Regions from separate parts of the Rhizobium laguerreae genome, predicted to be linked through region 1. Evidence: predicted binding sites of a transcription regulator. Region 1 holds the regulator's gene; each other region holds the start of a gene.
The links. Region 1 encodes LexA, which represses DNA repair genes until DNA is damaged. Its sites were predicted from a motif close to TGTTCNNNNTGTGTTCNG; they were not measured.
Positions count from the first base shown of each region.

Region 2: HFO71_RS09430 (PA0069 family radical SAM protein) is a predicted target of LexA. The motif match lies at 1,119-1,136, and genes of this name have one in related genera.
Region 3: HFO71_RS02690 (ATP-dependent helicase) is a predicted target of LexA. The motif match lies at 1,833-1,850, and genes of this name have one in related genera.
Region 4: dinB (DNA polymerase IV) is a predicted target of LexA. The motif match lies at 2,037-2,054, and genes of this name have one in related genera.

Region 1 covers NZ_JAAXQT010000005.1:208,663-211,905, forward strand. Annotated here, with positions in the region: gene kdsA (3-deoxy-8-phosphooctulonate synthase) at 1-131, opposite strand, end outside; gene HFO71_RS17450 (VOC family protein) at 128-1,024, opposite strand; gene lexA (transcriptional repressor LexA) at 1,223-1,942, shown strand; gene HFO71_RS17460 (ComEC/Rec2 family competence protein) at 1,923-3,243, opposite strand, start outside.
Region 2 covers NZ_JAAXQT010000002.1:526,790-530,032, reverse strand. Annotated here, with positions in the region: gene moaB (molybdenum cofactor biosynthesis protein B) at 1-14, shown strand, start outside; gene HFO71_RS09440 (hypothetical protein) at 30-365, opposite strand; gene HFO71_RS09435 (glycosyltransferase family 2 protein) at 547-1,065, opposite strand; gene HFO71_RS09430 (PA0069 family radical SAM protein) at 1,205-2,362, shown strand; gene HFO71_RS09425 (ribonuclease HII) at 2,530-3,219, shown strand.
Region 3 covers NZ_JAAXQT010000001.1:557,145-560,387, forward strand. Annotated here, with positions in the region: gene HFO71_RS02690 (ATP-dependent helicase) at 1-1,790, opposite strand, end outside; gene HFO71_RS02695 (VOC family protein) at 2,038-2,514, shown strand; gene HFO71_RS02700 (PrkA family serine protein kinase) at 2,961-3,243, shown strand, end outside.
Region 4 covers NZ_JAAXQT010000024.1:15,756-18,998, reverse strand. Annotated here, with positions in the region: gene HFO71_RS35335 (sialidase family protein) at 1-451, opposite strand, end outside; gene HFO71_RS35330 (hypothetical protein) at 468-770, opposite strand; gene dinB (DNA polymerase IV) at 902-1,990, opposite strand; gene HFO71_RS35320 (hypothetical protein) at 2,169-2,477, shown strand; gene HFO71_RS35315 (hypothetical protein) at 2,606-3,243, opposite strand, start outside.

The DNA of each region.
Region 1 (3,243 bases):
ACCATGAAGGCGTGGTCGCGGCTCTCCATCTGGCAGGGACCGGCAATCAGCGACAGGCGGCCGGTATTGGAAAAGGTGACCTGGCCTTGGCCTTCGCCGATCCTGACCTCGGAATTCGTATCAGTGCTCATCGTGTTTCCTCGAAGGCGAAGAGCGTGCCCTGCCCGGGCGCGGGCTTCACCAGAATGCGATTGTTCTTGCGCGTGTATGTCACCCCGTTAGCAGCCAAATGCGCTTCTGTCACGGCAAGATCGGCGACAGCAAAGAGGATTGCCCGGCCGCGCAGGCCGCGATCTGCGGATGAGACGGCGATGTCGAAATATGCCTCCAGCCCTTCCGGCGTCATCAGGCTGATTTTCGCATTCGATGCCGCAATATCGACGCCGAAACCGGTTTTCTCGACTGCCGATTGCGCCACGGCAAGGCCGACGAAGGCAGCGAAGGCGGCCGGCTCTGGCGTGCAAAGCGCGATCTCAACTATGCCGGTGACGCCATTGGCATGCGTCTCCAGCGCCGCGCGGTCGGCCGGTAGCGGATTGACGCGCTCGACGGTGAAAAACAGGAGATCAGGCGCGCGCAGGTCGCCGGCGAAAGCCAGCTTAAAGCCGGCAATCGTCTCGGAACCGTCCGGCATCGTCATCGGCCGGGTGAATTGCAGCATCTCGCCAGCGCTCGATCCGTTGCCGACGAAATCCTGATGGTCGATGCCGGCATTCTTGCTGCCGAAAGCCAGCCCCGAGAGCCCCTCCTCGCCACAGCGGAAACGGAAGGCCTGGTTGCGGGCAGTGAAGACATTACCCTGCCGCGCCGATGCCTCGCTCTCCTCGACGTTCGCAATCCCGAGCGGCTCCAGATAGGTCTTGTCGGCAAAAAAGACGCAGGCATTCTCCGTTCCGAAGGGATGGCGCGCATCGGCGGCAACGGTGAAGCCGAGCTTGCCGAGCCTCTCGCGCGCCAGATCGATATTGACGACCGGCAGCACGACATGATCCAGCGGGTGCGGTTTGGCGGAATGCTCGTTCATGATATCCCTCCTGGAAACGGCAAGAGATCTGCGACGGCGCGCCCCTCATTGCAAGAGATCTGTGCCAATCCGGCGAATGAAAATAAAAATCTCAACGAGTTGGCACCAAGCTTTACAGAAATTTAGCTACTTGCGGAACACATATGGAACATATAGTGTCTGTTCTGGATTTGTTTCAATCACGAGGTCACAACGTCGATGCTCACGCGCAAACAACAGGAGCTTCTCCTTTTCATTCACGAGCGCATGAAAGAATCCGGCGTTCCGCCGTCTTTCGACGAAATGAAAGATGCCCTGGACCTCGCCTCCAAGTCCGGGATTCATCGCTTGATTACAGCGCTCGAGGAGCGTGGCTTCATTCGCCGCCTACCGAACCGCGCCCGTGCGCTCGAGGTCATCAAGCTTCCGGAGGCCTACAGCCCCAGCATTCAGCCCCGGCGCGGCTTTTCGCCGAGCGTCATCGAGGGCAGCCTCGGCAAACCTCAGCCGGTCGCCACTCCTGCTCCCGCAAAACCCGTCGCCGACAACGGCAACTCGGTCTCCGTGCCGGTCATGGGCCGAATCGCTGCCGGTGTGCCGATCTCGGCGATCCAGAACAATACCCACGACATCGTCGTTCCGGCCGACATGCTCGGTTCCGGGGAACATTATGCGCTGGAGGTCAAGGGCGATTCGATGATCGATGCCGGCATCTTCGACGGCGACACCGTGATCATCCGCAACGGCAGCACCGCAAGTCCTGGCGACATCGTCGTTGCTCTGGTCGACGACGAAGAAGCGACACTCAAGCGCTTCCGCCGCAAGGGCGCCTCGATCGCGCTAGAAGCGGCCAACCCGGCTTACGAGACCCGGATTTTCGGGCCGGACCGTGTCAAGGTTCAGGGTAAACTCGTCGGTCTCATTCGCCGCTATCACTGACATTGGCCAAGCCGGATTCGGTAAAACTGTTGCTGCGCCAGTCATAGGCGCGATGGCGCATCCATGGCCGCGACAATGCATCGAATGCGGTTGCGACCTCGAGGCCGGTGTCCGTGAAGCGCAACTCGATGGAACCGGTCCTGCGCAGCGTCTCACCGGTGAAGAGCGTCGCACCTGAGCGGCAATTGTTGAAGCGAAGGCGCACCGACGTCACGACGATATCGGCCGCGTCGCATGCCGGGCCGAGATAGCCGGCGTTGTCGATGACGGTTACCACCTGACCATTGCCAAGCCTTGATGTGCACCAGGCCTTCTTGACGCAGGAAAAGCGGTCTGCGTCACCGGCCGCTGCGGCCGCCCGCATCGCGGTCCTTGCTTCGTTCTGCTGATCGCGGGAAAGCCTGACGCGGCGGTCTTGTCCCTCAGGCGGGATAGCAGGACCATCCAGCATCTTCGGCGGATCATGCCTCGGCCGGACCAGCGCTCTCTGCCACTGGTCGAAGATGAAATCCGGCGGTCTTTCACGGTTGGAAGCCATTGCCGCCGCCTCAACGACTGCGACGAGACTGCCATCCTCCGAAATCACCAGATCGGGCGGCCGGGGACCCGGTAGAAGCAACAGGATGAGTGTTGCGACCGTGATGATCGATGTGCCGACATGGCGCAACCGGGTGCGGAACAGCGTCAGCAGCAGAAAGCCTGCCACGGCGACGGCGAAATACCAGGCGGGCAAGCGGCCGACGTCGATATTGCCACCCCAGCCGGACACCGTCTTTGCGACCGCGATCACCAAATCGAGGCCGAATCCGACGATCTTCCAAGCCCAAACATCCAGACCGAAAGGCATGAGCAGCATCGCCAGCAGACCTGCCGGCATGATGATGAAGGAGATGATCGGCATCGTCGCGAGGTTAGCCGGCAGGCCGTAGGCGGTCAGGCGATGAAAATGCTCGATCGAAAACAGCGCGGTTGAAAAACCGCCGATCAGCGAGGTCAGGAAGACGCCGCCGAAGAAACCGGCAACCGTAACGAACGGCCGGATGATCGGCAGCTTCAGAAAGGCGTTTTCGCGGACGCGCCGGTCCTTCCACAGCTGATAGCCCGAGACCAGCGCCAATGTCGCGGCAAAGGACATTTGGAAGCTCGGTCCCAAGACCTCGGACGGCGAAATGGCGATGATGACGAGAGCGGAGAGCGCGACGTTGCGCAGGCTGATCGACGGCCGGTCGAAGAAGACCGCAATCAACATGATGGCCATCATGATGAAGGCGCGCTCTGCAGAGACCGCAAAGCCGGAGATC
Region 2 (3,243 bases), on a different contig from region 1:
GCGCGACCAAATAGACCGATGTGCCTGCGCTATGTCGCAAGGCCTGGCAGGACGGGCATCGTGTCCCAGCTGTCACCCGACAGCAGGACGCAGCTTATGCCGTGAACATCCGTGACGATGAGTGTCCAGGTGCCGCTTTCGGCGGCATAGACCTCAAGAACGGCGTTCTGGTTGATCAGTCCGACTGCCGTGAGCTTTTCGGCGAAATTCTTGTCCAGGAAATTGACGATTTCGGGTCGGCCTGCGCAACTGCGCATCATCTGCGATGCTGCCGAATGCGGATGCGCGATCACCAATGTCGGCAATATGACGGCCATGAGGCCGTAGATCATACCGCGTACGCCGTAGATCCTACCGCGCGCCATGACGCACCTCCTTTCGCCGGGAACCCGGCAGAAGAGGAGATTGTCGCTGACCTGTTCTGCCGTTCACCGGCATTCCATGGCCATTCCGTTGCGAAGCGAGGCGCTTCGACGGCGCCATGTTTAAATTATAGCGCGAAATCCTATTGGGCGCCATCTTTTGCTCATGGAGAGCGTTGCGGCCCTATCGCGCAGCGCGGGCGACCCAGGACGGAATCAGTTCGCTCGCGAGCTTGCGCGGCTTCTGCCCCTTGACGAATTCGGTCAGCCGCATGCCGCTTTTGGCAATGGCGAGTGCCTGCTTCTTCGGCAGGAGAAAGCCCAGTTCCAGCGGCGGCACGGCTCGGCCGACACGCTGGAAAAACGGGCGCCGGTAGCCGCGCGACGCGGTGAAGCGCGCCGGCAGCTTGTTCAGCGCGACATATTCGGCGATCTCATCGATCCAGCCGGCCTGGGGTCTGGCGCCCGGCTCGACGAAGAGCAGCCATTCGCCGCGCGCTGCGCGGACGATGTCCTTGATATCCCATTGCGAATGGAAGCGGCAGCCGGCGGCGTCGGCCACCCGCGAGGTGCCGTCGCGCGAGCCGTGATCGAGCACGACCACATCGCTCACCAGCCCCTCCACCGCGCCTGCCACCAGTACCGATAAAGTCTGTGCCAGTTCAGATTCCTGATCCTGACATTCGAGAACAACCGTCAACATTGACTATTTATAATGCGCCGCACAAATTTTTGCCAGCGCCGTTTTCCTCATTTTGTTCTTGCATTGTTCTCATTTTGCGGATAGGAATTTAATCAGCAAAACGGGCGGAGGCGATGGCTTTCCGCCGCGGGAGAATCCGATGAGAGAGCAGTCCCTGGCAGGGCAGGCCGCATTCGCGCCTGCCAATACGGCAGATATTGCCGATGCGATGATCGTGTCCTCCGGCCTGAGAGTCGAGGTCGACCGGCGGCGTGGACGTGGGGCGGGACTGAACCCGACGGGTCGGTTCGAGCCACTGCAGCGGGAGACCGTCGACGATGGCTGGCAGACCTGGGAAGAGCTGCCGCCATTCAAGACGGAAGTGCAGGTCGAGAAGCCGCGCACGGCCATCACCCGCAACGAATCGCCGGACCTTTCCTTCGACCGCTCGATCAATCCCTATCGCGGCTGCGAGCACGGATGCATCTATTGTTTCGCCCGGCCGACACACGCCTATATGGGGCTTTCCGCAGGGCTCGATTTCGAGACGAAGCTCTTTGCCAAGCCCGATGCGGCAAAACTGCTGGAGCGGGAGCTCGCCAAGCCGGGCTACAAGGTGCGGGTGATCGCAATCGGCACCAATACCGATCCCTATCAGCCGATCGAGAAGGAATGGCGCATCATGCGCGGCATTCTGGAGGTGTTGAACAAGGCGAACCATCCGGTATCGATCGTCACCAAGTCGGCGATGATCCTGCGTGATCTCGACATTCTGCAGGAGATGGCAGCTAAGAACCTGGTGCGCGTCGGCATCTCGGTGACCACGCTGGATCGCAAGCTTGCCCGGACGATGGAGCCGCGTGCCGCCACACCGCCGCGGCGGCTGGAGACGATCCGCACCCTTGCCGAAGCAGGCATCCAGACGGCAGTCATGGCCGCCCCGCTCATCCCGGCGCTGAACGACCACGAGCTGGAGCGCATCCTCGAATCGGCAAAGGCTGCGGGCGCTGCCGAGGCGAGTTATGTCATCCTCAGACTGCCGCTCGAGGTCAGCCCGCTGTTTCGAGACTGGCTGCTGCAGCATTATCCCGATCGCTACCGGCATGTGATGTCGCTGGTACGCTCGATGCGCGGCGGCAAGGATTACGATGCCGAATTCGGCAAGCGCATGAAGGGCGCCGGTCCCTATGCCTGGCAGATCGCCCGGCGCTTTGAAATGGCCGCCAGACGTTTCGAGCTGACGCGACGTAGTGTGCCGCTGCGCGATGACCTGTTCGTACCGCCTGATGGCAGCGGCGTACAATTGTCGCTTCTTTGATTTTTAAGCTTGCGTTTCGGCATCTCGACAAAACCGCCCTGTTTTCGAGCACCGAGCGCAATTCCCGCGGATGGCCCTGACCGCCACCATCCGCCGGACCGGTCCCCGGCCGCCGCCCTGATCCGGGGACTTGCGGGAAATCGGGTTGGCGTGCGAGGTTCAGCCGCATGAAACCTCGCACGCCACCCGATTCTCCCCTGCTTTTCGACACGGCTCCGCTCGTGCCGGATTTCCGACTGGAACTCAAAGCCCGCAAGGCCGGCCACTGGCCGGTCGCCGGCGCCGATGAGGCAGGCCGCGGGCCGCTGGCGGGACCCGTCGTGGCGGCCGCCGTCATTCTCGATCCGAAGCGCATCCCTGAGGGGCTGAACGATTCCAAGCAGCTTTCGGCGCAACGGCGCGAGGAACTGTTCGTGCAGATTCTGGCGACTGCGACCGTCTCCATCGCCTCCTCCAGTTCGACGCGCATCGACGAGACGGATATCCGCAAGGCAAGCCTCGACGCCATGCGCCGGGCCATCTGCAGCCTCGCCATTCCGGCCAGCTACGTGCTGACCGACGGGCTCGACGTGCCGCCCGGCCTCGACTGCCCCGGACAGGCTGTGGTCAAGGGCGATGCCCGCTCGGTCTCGATCGCCGCCGCCTCGATCGTCGCGAAGGTGACGCGTGACCGGATGATGGCGCGGGCACATCATGTGTTTCCGGATTACGGTTTTGCCGCGCATGTGGGCTATGGCACGGCGCAACACCGCGCCGGCATCGAGAGGCACGGCCCCTGTTCGCTGCACCGGATGAGCTTCAGGCCGCTGCGCAAGACCGAGGGCGGTCCCGAGACGGACGAGCTGCTTTCCGAGTAGGTCATTCAACAGAAAAGCCGGGCA
Region 3 (3,243 bases), on a different contig from region 1:
TCGTTGGTCTCGGCATCCATCACCAGGGAGACGTGTTCGAGGAAGCCGCGCATCGACTCGAAGCTTTCCATCGAGCGTATCAGTTCCTTGAGGTTTTCGAGGCGGCCGGGGGCTTCAGCGCTCTTGTCGTTCTTCCACATGTCGGTATAGCCGGACTCTTCAAGGATCTGCTCGGCAAGTTCGGTATGCGGCGTGTTTTCAAGCAGTTCCTGCCATCGGCGGAAAGATTGAATCACGTCGAAGAGGGCTTTTCGCGCCTTCGGCTTCAGCTCGTCCGTCTCGATGATGTCGACTGCTGCCGCAAGCATCGGGATATCCCGGGCACGGGCATAGTCGTGCAGCGCCCGCACCGTCGTATCGCCGAGGCCGCGCTTCGGGGTGTTGATGATGCGTTCGAAAGCGAGGTCGTCGGAGGCTTGAGCAACCAGGCGGAAATAGGCCATGGCATCGCGGATCTCGAGGCGCTCGTAGAAGCGCGGGCCGCCGATGACGCGATAGTTGAGGCCGAGGGTGACGAAGCGGTCTTCGAATTCGCGCATCTGGAAGGAGGCGCGCACGAGGATCGCCATGTCGTTCAAGAGATGCTTGCCGCGCTGGAGCTGCTCGATCTCCTCGCCGATGGCGCGGGCTTCCTCCTCCGAATCCCAGGAGGCATGGACCTGCACCTTGACGTCGTCCGGATCGGAGCGGTCGGTGAACAGCGTCTTGCCGAGGCGGCCTTCATTATGGGCGATCAGATGGGCGGCGGCCCCGAGGATATGTTCGGTCGAGCGGTAGTTGCGCTCGAGCTTGATCACCTTGGCGCCAGGGAAATCCTTTTCGAAGCGCAGGATATTGTCGACCTCCGCGCCGCGCCAGCCATAGATCGACTGATCGTCGTCGCCGACGCAGCAGACGTTCTGGGGCTCGCCCTTGGGGCGCTGGGCGAGAAGCCTGAGCCACATGTACTGGGCGGTGTTGGTGTCCTGGTACTCGTCGACGAGGATATAGCGGAAGCGACCATGATATTCCTTCAAGAGATCCGGGTTCTTGCGGAAGATCGCGATCGGATGCATCAGCAGGTCGCCGAAGTCGCAGGCGTTCAGCGTCGTCAGGCGGTTCTGATAGGCAAAATAGAGATCGCGGCCGCGGCCATTGGCAAAGGCGCGGGCGTCGCCCTCAGGAATATCGGCGGGGCCGAGACCCTTGTTCTTCCAGGTGTCGATCATGCCGGCGAACTGCTTGGCCGGCCAGCGTTTATCGTCGAGGCCTTCAGCCTGGATGATCTGCTTGATCAGGCGGACGACGTCGTCGGTATCGAGAATGGTGAAATCGGAGCGCAGGCCGACGAGCTCGCCGTGGCGGCGCAGAAGTTTGACGCCGATCGAATGGAAGGTGCCGAGCCAGGGCATGCCTTCGACGGCGCCGCCGACCAGCAACGCGATACGCTCCTTCATCTCGCGGGCCGCCTTGTTCGTGAAGGTGACGGCGAGGATCTGCGAGGGAAAAGCGCGGCCGGTATTGAGGATATGGGCAATGCGGGTCGTCAGTACGCGGGTCTTGCCGGTGCCGGCGCCGGCGAGCACGAGGACCGGGCCCTCCAGCGTTTCGACGGCTTCGGTCTGTTCGGGGTTCAGCCCGGCGAGGTAATCCGGCCGCTTGCCGCCGTCGCGAGCCGCCATGGCGCGCGCCGCGATACCGCCACCGGCGGCGGGCGCCCTTTCGGCGGGGGCGGCAGGCGGCTGCGGCTTGCGCGCCATCTCGCCCGGCTCTTCGTCGAAGAAGGGCATATCGTCGAAACTATTGCTCATGGCGCGTAATGTAGTGATTCGGGAAGGAAAGACCAGAAAAGATGTTCTGCTTTCATTCCCGAGCCGCCGCCATCTCAGGCGGTATGTTGCGGTCGGCAAGGTCGCCGCCGAGCGCGGCTGTGGTCGCCATGCAGGCAAGCAGGGCAAAAAATTCGGATCAGGCGTGTCGGAACCGGCGCTGGTGGGGCGTCCTTGGATCATCGGACAGCAGTCCGAATCACCACCTGTCAACAAGGAGGCCGTTTTCATGCCGAAGGTCGTTTCAAATCTCTGGTTCGCCGAGGAAGCGCGCGAAGCCGTCGAATTCTATGTGTCTGTTATCCCGGATTCCCGGATCGGCCGCACCACCATATTGCCGGCGGAAACGCCGAGCGGGCCTCCCGGCAGCGTCGAGCTGATCGAGTTCACGCTTGCCGGCCAGGCCTTTCTGGCGATGAAGGCCGGCCCGCTTGATAGTTTCAACCATTCCTTCTCGATCGCGATTCTCGTGGAAAGCCAGGCCGAGATCGATCGGATATGGGAGGCATTCCTCGCCAATGGCGGCACGCCGGAAGCGTGCGGCTGGCTGAAGGACCGCTGGGGCCTTTCCTGGCAGATCGTGCCGCGCGTGCTCTCCGAGATGTTCGCCGACAGCGATCGCGAGCGGGCGAGGCGGGTAACCGAAGTGATGCTCGGCATGGTCAAGATCGACGTCGCCGCGCTCGAGGATGCGTTCAACGGCTGAAGGCCTGCGGAGACATGATCGCAATATCCGGCGCATGATCGTCATGCGCCCATTTCGCTAAGAATATTCCGTTTCTAAGAATATCCCGAACTTTCCAGCGTCATATGGCCCGTCGCACATCGATGTTCACCAATCGAACGGGCTCGCCGCCTGCCGATCGCTGATTTTCGGGATCTCGAATCACGGGCGGTATTGCACACCTTTTTCATCTTTCTGTCACGTCGTGAAATGTGCTGATACCGCGATGGCGTCTTTCTGAACTATACTGACCAACAGTTTCGTACAGTAATTAAAGATCCGGTGGATGCACAATTTCGTGCATTGCTAGAAATGGCCGGTGAGCGTGGAATAACCGACGAAACTATTGATTCTCAGGAACGTCATGGCCATCTCGATGGTTATAAGGACACCTGAAGCCTGTGGCATTAACCTTGAATGGAGGGCCCATGCTGAGCGAATCCGTATTTGATGCGTTCACCCGCAGTTATGATGCGCGTCGCGAGACCGATATGTCGATCTCGGAGTACCTCGATCTTTGCAAAAAGGAACCGCTTGCCTATGCCAATGCGACCGAGCGTCTGCTCGCCGCGATAGGCGAGCCGCAGATGGTCGACACCGCCAGGGACACCCGCCTCGGCCGGATCTTCATGAACCGGACCATCCGGATCTATCCGGCCTTTGCCGGCTTCCACGGCATGGAAGAGACAATCGAACGCATCGTTTCCTTCT
Region 4 (3,243 bases), on a different contig from region 1:
CCTGCCATGTCAGGCACCGATCCCGGCTGACATAGAACCAGCTGACAGCATCGCCCTCTACATCGGTTCTGGCGCACATGACGATCGTCTCGGGGTCGAGGAAGTCTATGGGATCGTCAATCGAGCAGAGGTCTTCACGGACCGACAGACGGGGACGGACCTTGAGGTCGGCGTTCAAGTGCTCGTCGGCCGAAAGCGAGAGCCCACCCGGCACGCGGCCGCAGAACGGCTCGTCCATCCAGGTCAGTCCGCCGTCCAGGCTGCGTGCCTGCCAGGGTACGAAGGGGAAATCGCGGTCCAATTCGTGCAACTCCCCCTTCGCTCCGAGTTTGCCGCGCGCGAAGACGACGACCATTTCGTCACCCCACGACCAGAGACCATAATTTGCCGGCCAGCCTGCGAACTCGCCGCGTCTGCGATAGATTTCGACATTGCGGAACTGCGTGTCCATGGAGGCTTCCAGACGATCAGAGCGTTTCGACTGGAAGTGCCCGCACAAGCAATTCTTCCTGCCCGAGCAGCTGTTCGAGTTTGCGCCGGTATTGGCGCCACCAGCCCCGATCGAGACTGTTCACCATCACTTCGATGACGATGACCGTATCTTCTTCAGTGCCCTCGCCACTCGACCAAAACCCCTTCGCCGGGGAATTGAGGTATGAAGTCGCCCCGCCATGGCGCTCGGTCATCTCGCGCTGAATCATCGCGATAATGTCTTCGATGTCGATCGCCGCGTGCGGCGCTGCCGGAATAAACAACTGTATCAGATGCATGTCGAATTCTCCTCGTTCCGCAAACTTCGGAGATCTGACGAGGTTCCGGCCCAGCTCGAAATCGCGGACGGGTGGATGAAAACCAATGCGGCGACGGACGGTCGTCGCCTGTGGCAGCTGATGCCGGCGGTCTAAAAAGCCAGCCGCAGCTGCGGCGCCGCGGCCGGTACTCGTTCTTCCAGCGAGGAGAGGGTGACGCCGAGCAGCCGTATGCCCTTTCGCGGCGGAAAGATCGGCGCGAGCAGCAGGTTGACCATCTCCTCGAGGTCCGCGATTGCCGGCAGGGGTGCCGGAAGCGTCTTGCTGCGCGTGATCTGGCTGAAGTCGGCATATTTCACCTTGAGCGTCACCGTCTTGGCGGCGATCCCGTTGGCCTCGCAGTAAACCCACACCTTTTCGATCAGCGGCTGGAGCCCTTCGCGAGCAGGCTCGAAGGCGTGGAGGTCCTGTGAGAAGGTATCTTCGGCGCCGACGGATTTGCGCACCCGGTCGGGCTTGACCTGGCGCTCGTCGATGCCGCGGGCGATGCCGTAAAAATAGGGTCCCGACTTGCCGAAATGCTCGATGAGGAACTCGAGTGTCTTCTCCTTGAGATCGGCGCCTGTTTCGATCCCGAGTTGGTGCATCTTCTCGGTGGTCGCCGGTCCGACACCATGGAATTTCCGGACGGGAAGCTGCTCGACGAAGGCCGGCCCGTTCTTCGGCGTGATGACAGCCTGGCCGTTCGGCTTGTTGAGGTCGCTCGCCATCTTGGCAAGGAACTTGTTGTAGGAAATGCCGGCCGACGCGTTGAGGCCGGTGACTTGCTTGATCTTGGCGCGGATCTCCAGCGCGAGTTCGGTGGCGACCGTCATGCCTTTCAGATTTTGCGTCACATCGAGATAGGCCTCGTCGAGCGACAGCGGCTCGATCAGCGGCGTGTATTCGGCAAAGATCTCACGGATCTGCTGCGACACCGCCTTGTAGACGGCAAAGCGCGGCGGCACGAAGATCAGGTCAGGACATTTGCGCTTGGCAGTCACAGACGGCATTGCCGAGTGAACACCGAATTTACGGGCCTCATAACTCGCCGCCGCCACCACACCACGGGCGGCCGACCCGCCGACGGCAATCGGTTTGCCGCGCAAGTCCGAATTGTCGCGCTGCTCGACCGACGCATAAAAAGCATCCATGTCGACATGGACGATCTTCCGGACGGGGGGTGAGCTTATCTCGTTCATGGCGGTTTCAGCGATCGCGACGGGATCGGCCTCTGAAATTGCGCGCCGAAACAAAAACAGAACATAGCAGTCTTGGGAGGCGATATCAACAATTCCAATGGGGGCCTGGACCTGCCGTCGAACTACCAGCCGCCCAAGGCGTTCTCATCCAGTGGACATTAATATCAGGAGGCAGCCAATGGCGGACGACAGCACGACCACGATCCGAGCCACGTTCGAAACACGCGAAGCCGCTGATCTCGCGGTCGAACATCTGGTTCAGCAGCATCGGGTTTCGAGGCCCGACATCTTTATCCAGTCGGCAAGCGACCGCAACAGTGCGGGTTCGGCGCCATCGGGTGGGGATGCCTCTCATGACGATGGCGCCCGTCGCGATGCGCCGCTCGAAGGCGAGATCGAGGTCTCGGTGGATATCGCATCCAGCCAGGTCGCCGCCGTCCAGCGCAGTCTCCGAGCGGCCGGCGCAGTGCGTGTATCGAGCCGCTGAGCACGATCGATAACCTCTCGAAATCCGCGCCAAGCGCAATTTCAAGCAGACCGCGAATGCGTTTTCGGCGGCGAATGACTCTCCGAGCTCGAAGCTTGTTCATGGTGGTTGAGATCCCGGAAATTGCCTCAAGGCAGCACGCGCACAAACGGCAAATGCGGATCGATGCGGGCGAGCAGGTCGAGAGCATAGGCGGCGCGCAGCAGGCGGTCGGCGCGTGTCTGGCCGGAGGCGGCGGCCAATTGGCCGAGGAGGCGGCCTGGAAGCGCCAAGCCGGCCTCGTAGAGTGTGCGCCCCAGGCGTTGCATGCGCTGCAGCCGCTCCGGATCCTCCATGCGGCCGCCGAGTTCGGCGAGCGCCAGGATTTCGTCGAAGGCGGTGGAGATCAGTCGCTGGCTGGCGGCCTGCGGGCGGGCCAGCGCTTCGAAACGCATCGGTTTGCGCTCCGGCACGCCGGGCAGCGACAAGCTTTTGGTCAGGCGCGAGAGCAGGCTCGGCTTTTGCGCCGTCGTCGTTGGCGCCGGCGGCGGCAGGTCGAGGAGGGTCAGGCTGTCGGTTCCGAAAGCGAGCGGCGAGAGCACGATATCGGCGCCACGGGCTTCGGCGAGGATGGCGAGCAGCGGCGGCTGACGGTCGCCGATCGCGCCAAGCAGCGCGAAGTGGGCCTCCAGCCGTTCGTCGCCTTCGATCTCCAGTTCCAGCCAGGCCCCCTCGCGGTCCCGCACCGGCCAGCGCCCGACCTGGGCCACGCCGTCGAAGCGCAGCG